Regions from separate parts of the Mesorhizobium sp. M3A.F.Ca.ET.175.01.1.1 genome, predicted to be linked through region 1. Evidence: riboswitches for the same ligand, from Rfam matches in the RefSeq annotation. Region 1 holds a riboswitch; the other holds the start of a gene.
The links. Region 1 has a riboswitch for S-adenosylmethionine ahead of EN818_RS06075 (homoserine O-acetyltransferase). Riboswitches for the same ligand answer to the same signal wherever they lie in the genome.
Positions count from the first base shown of each region.

Region 2: it holds a riboswitch for S-adenosylmethionine, as region 1 does, so the genes downstream of both, EN818_RS24025 (O-succinylhomoserine sulfhydrylase) here and EN818_RS06075 (homoserine O-acetyltransferase) in region 1, are expected to answer to the same signal.

Region 1 covers NZ_SRTP01000002.1:302,018-304,407, reverse strand. Annotated here, with positions in the region: gene metW (methionine biosynthesis protein MetW) at 1-105, opposite strand, end outside; gene EN818_RS06075 (homoserine O-acetyltransferase) at 197-1,366, opposite strand; SAM riboswitch at 1,463-1,540, opposite strand; gene hisC (histidinol-phosphate transaminase) at 1,693-2,390, shown strand, end outside.
Region 2 covers NZ_SRTP01000012.1:147,491-149,880, forward strand. Annotated here, with positions in the region: gene EN818_RS24020 (2'-deoxycytidine 5'-triphosphate deaminase) at 1-810, opposite strand, end outside; SAM riboswitch at 952-1,029, shown strand; gene EN818_RS24025 (O-succinylhomoserine sulfhydrylase) at 1,085-2,275, shown strand.

The DNA of each region.
Region 1 (2,390 bases):
CAGAAGCAAGCCATCGCCCGAGCCGACATCGAGCACGCGCGAGCGCGGCGGGATGAGATCGTTGATGACGTCGAGATCGACGCGCTGGGCGCGGTTGACGCTCATGAGCGCACCTCCGATCTTTTTCTTGACGCATGGCGTTCTCCCAAGAGCGCCGCGCATGCTTGGGGGTCATGCGTTGGGGATTGCGAACTGCTCATAGGTTGAGCCCCCGGGCGCGGGCGGCCGAGCCAATGAAGCCGTTGATGGCGGCGAACATCTCCGGCTCGTCCAGGAGGAATGCGTCGTGGCCGCGATCGGTCTCGATCTCGACGAACGAAACGGAGGCGCCCGCCGCGTTGAGCGCATGCACGATCGAGCGGCTTTCCTCCGTCGGGAACAGCCAGTCGGAGGTGAATGACACCAGGCAGAAGCGCGTCTTGGTGCCGGCGAAGGCATCGGCGAGGCGCCCGCCATGGTCGGCGACGAGGTCGAAATAATCCATCGCGCGGGTCAGATAGAGATAGGTATTGGCATCGAAGCGATCGACGAACGTCATGCCCTGGTGGCGCAGATAGCTTTCGATCTGGAAGTCGGCATCGAAACCGAAGGTGAGCGCGTCGCGGTCCTGCAGGTTGCGGCCGAACTTGCGGTGGAGGGCCGCCTCCGACAGATAGGTGATGTGGGCGGCCATGCGCGCCACAGCCAAGCCTTTTTCCGGCCGCTTGCCGAAATCGAAATATTTCCCCCCGTGCCAGTCGGGGTCGGCCATGACGGCCTGCCGTCCGACCTCGTGGAAGGCGATGTTCTGCGAGGAATGGCGGGCGCCCGTCGCGATCGGCAGCGCCGCGAAGACTCGCTCCGGATAGCTCGCTGCCCATTGCAACACCTGCATGCCGCCCATCGAGCCGCCAAGCACGCAAAACAGTTTCTCGATGCCGAAATGGTCGACCAGCATCAGTTGCGCGCGCACCATGTCGCGGATGGTGATGATCGGCAGGTCGAGCCCGTAAGGCTTGCCCGTTGCCGGATTCATCGATGCGGGACCGGTCGAGCCCAGGCAGCCGCCGAGGACGTTGGAGCAGATGACGAAAAAGCGGTTGGTGTCGATGATCTTGCCGGGGCCGATCAGCACCTCCCACCAGCCCGGCTTGCCGGTGACCGGATTGGTGCTGGCGACGTGATGGTCGCCGGTCAGCGCGTGGCAGACGAGGATGGCGTTGGAGCGGGCTTCGTTGAGGGTGCCATAGGTCTGGTAGGCGATCTGGAAGGGCGACAGCAACGTGCCGGCATCGAGCTTCAGCGGCTTGTCGGCGCCGAAGCGCAACACCGGGCTCGATGGGTTCTCGACCTCATTGTTGGTCCTTGCAGCGCGCTGAGCGGCCATTGCATCCCTCAATTGTTCCCGCGTCGGCATCTCTTCCGATGCAGTGTCCGGCCGGCAGCGGACAACAAAAAACCGGCCTGCCTTCGCAAAGCCGGTTACAGGTTGCAAACGGCCCTTTAGCGAATTGTTTAACGTGGCTGCAAGCCGACCGGCCAAATCACCACGGGAAGTCTGGCTGCTCTTCTAGGGCCAGCGCCGCGCTTCGTCAACATTCGGCATCTTGGATCCAGCCCGGTCCACGCAAGCGCCGGCCCTCGACATTCCGGGCCACGGCCTGTATTTCCGCTGCGGCCTGTGGACAGAGGCCTTTCGACGGATTTGTGACAATGAAGCAGGATCAGCCACGTCCGACGCCCCGCGCGGGCATCATGGACATCGAAGCCTACGTGCCGGGAAAGAGCACGGCGCCAGCCGGCGTGACGAAGGTCTATAAGCTGTCCTCGAACGAGAACCCGCTCGGTCCATCGCCGAAGGCGATCGAGGCTGCGCGACAGGTGGCGGCGAAGCTCGACGTCTATCCCGACGGCACGGCGCGCCGACTGCGCGAGGCCATCGCCGAAGTGCATGGCCTCAACCCGGCGAACATCATCTGCTCCAACGGCTCGGACGAGATCCTGGGCCTGTTGGCGCAGACCTATCTCGCGCCCGGAGACGAGGCGGTTTTCACCGAACACGCCTTCATGGTCTACAAGATCTATATCCAGGCTGCCGGCGCCAAGCCGGTAGCGGTCAAGGAAACCGACGAGCGCGCCGATGTCGATGCGATGCTCGCGGCGGTGACGCCGGCGACCCGGATCGTGTTCCTTGCCAATCCGAACAACCCGACCGGCACCTACGTGCCGTTCCAGGAAGTGCGCCGGCTGCATGCCGGCCTGCCGAAAAACGTGCTTCTGGTGCTCGACGCGGCCTATGCCGAATATGTGCGGCGCAACGATTACGAAGCCGGCGTCGAACTGGCCGGCAGCTCCGACAACGTGGTGATGACCCGCACCTTCTCCAAGCTCGGGCTCGGCGGCGCGCGCAT
Region 2 (2,390 bases), on a different contig from region 1:
GGCGGCATAAAGCGGCGGCACATGCACCGCTTCCCGGCTGACCAGGATGTAGAATTCGTCCGGGTCGAGCACCAGTTCGCCGGCGCCGCTCTTGTAGAGCGGCTCCCAGAAATCGACCACGTCCTGGGCGGCGCGCTTGTCGACATCGACGAGGCCGGTGTGATGCTTGCCGCGATAGCCGACCAGGCCGTCCTTGTCGCCGTCGAGGTCGATCGACAGCGCGATGCCGCCGCCGGAAATGTTGGGCGGCTCCGTCGCGACCAGCATCTCGGCGCCGTGAAGGTCGCGCAGCTCCTTTTCCGATAGCACCGCATTGCCGATGCGGAAGCGGATCTGCGACAGGCGCGAACCGGCGCGCACGACGATCGGGAAAGTGCGCGGGCTGACCTCGAGATAGAGCGGACCATGATAGCCGGCGGCGATCTTGTCGAACTCGTGTCCGCGGTCGGTCATGACACGCGTGAAGATGTCGAGACGGCCGGTCGAGCTCTTCGGATTGGCCGAAGCCGAAATATTTGAAGGCAGGGTCAGGCTTTCGAGCAGCGGCACGATATAGACGCAGCCCGTCTCCAGAACCGCGCCCTCGGCAAGGCTGATCTCATGCAGCTTCAGCCGGTCGAGCTTGTCGGCCACCAGATGATCCGGGCCGGGCAGGAAAGAGGCGCGCACCCGGTAGGCCTTGTCGCCAAGCCTGAGGTCAAGGCTCGCCGGCTGGATCTGGTTGGTGTCCAGCGCGCGCGGCGATTTCAGCGCGCCCGACTGGAACAGCGCCGCGATGTCCTGGTCCGGAAGAATGCCTGTCTGCCGCAAGGTCTGGCTCCGCTAAGGCCGGGCAAGCACGTGATTGTAGCAGGCTCCTGCCGCAAAACCGTAAGGGTTTCGCCCTACCTGCCTGGCACAACCTCTTAATGAAGCCGGCAATTGACGCAAGCGCGGCACGGGTCTAAAGGGTCGTTATCCCGTGGTGATTTGGCCGGTCGGCTTGCAGCCACGTTAAACAAGTCGCTAAAGGACCGTTGGCCGCAAGGCCGTATGGACCGGTTGCGACGTCGCGGCCGGTCTTTTTGTGTTTGGAAGCAGGGCTATGAGCAGCAAAAAGCGTAATTGGAAGCCTCAGACGGCACTCGTGCATGGCGGAACGCTGCGTTCCGGCTTCGGCGAGACTGCCGAGGCGATCTACCTCACCCAGGGCTATGTCTATGAGAGCGCGCAGGCGGCGGAAGCCCGTTTCAAGGGCGAGGAGCCGGGCTTCATCTATTCGCGCTACGCCAACCCGACAGTCGACATGTTCGAAAAGCGCATGTGCGCGCTGGAGGGCGCAGAGGACGCGCGCGCCACCGCTTCGGGCATGGCGGCGGTGACGGCGGCACTGCTCTGCAGCGCCAGGGCCGGCGACCATATCGTTGCGGCCCGCGCCCTGTTCGGCTCATGCCGCTGGGTGGTCGAGACGCTGGCGCCGAAATACGGCATCGAGGCGACGCTGGTCGACGGCACCGACATTGCGAACTGGGAAAAAGCGGTCAGGCCGAACACGAAGCTGTTCTTCCTGGAAAGCCCGACCAACCCGACGCTTGAAGTGGTCGACATCACTGCCGTTGCCGCGCTCGCCAACTCGATCGGCGCCAGGCTGATCGTCGACAATGTCTTTGCCACGCCGCTGCAGCAGAACCCGTTGCAGCTCGGCGCGCATATCGTCGTCTATTCGGCAACCAAGCACATCGACGGCCAGGGGCGCTGTCTCGGCGGCATCATCCTGTCGGACAAAAAGTGGATCGACGAGAACCTGCACGACTATTTCCGCCACACCGGTCCGAGCCTCTCGCCCTTCAATGCCTGGACGCTGCTCAAGGGCCTGGAGACGCTGCCGCTGCGCGTGCGCCAGCAGACGGAAAGCGCCGGCAAGATCGCGGACTTTCTGGCGGAGCGGCCGGAGATTGCCCGCGTCATCTATCCGGGCCGGGCCGACCACCCGCAGGCCGATATCGTCAGGAAGCAGATGTCGGGCGGCTCGACGCTGATCTGCCTCGACGTCAAGGGCGGCAAACAGGCGGCATTCGCCGTCCAGAACGCGCTCGACATCGTGCTGATCTCCAACAATCTCGGCGACGCCAAGAGCCTGATCACCCATCCGGCGACGACGACGCACAAGAACCTCAGCGACGAGGCGCGGGCGGAGCTTGGCATCGGGCCCGGCACGCTCAGGCTGTCCGTCGGGCTGGAGGATACGGATGACCTGCTCGCCGACCTCGAACAGGCGCTGAAGGCGGCCAAGTAGGCGGTGCCGGTTGGGCGCCGCTTAATGCATGTCGCTAGAAGTGTGCAGCGGTTCTGGGACAACGACATGCATCAAAGCAAAGGCCTGAAGCGCGTGAACTGAATTCGCTAATGCG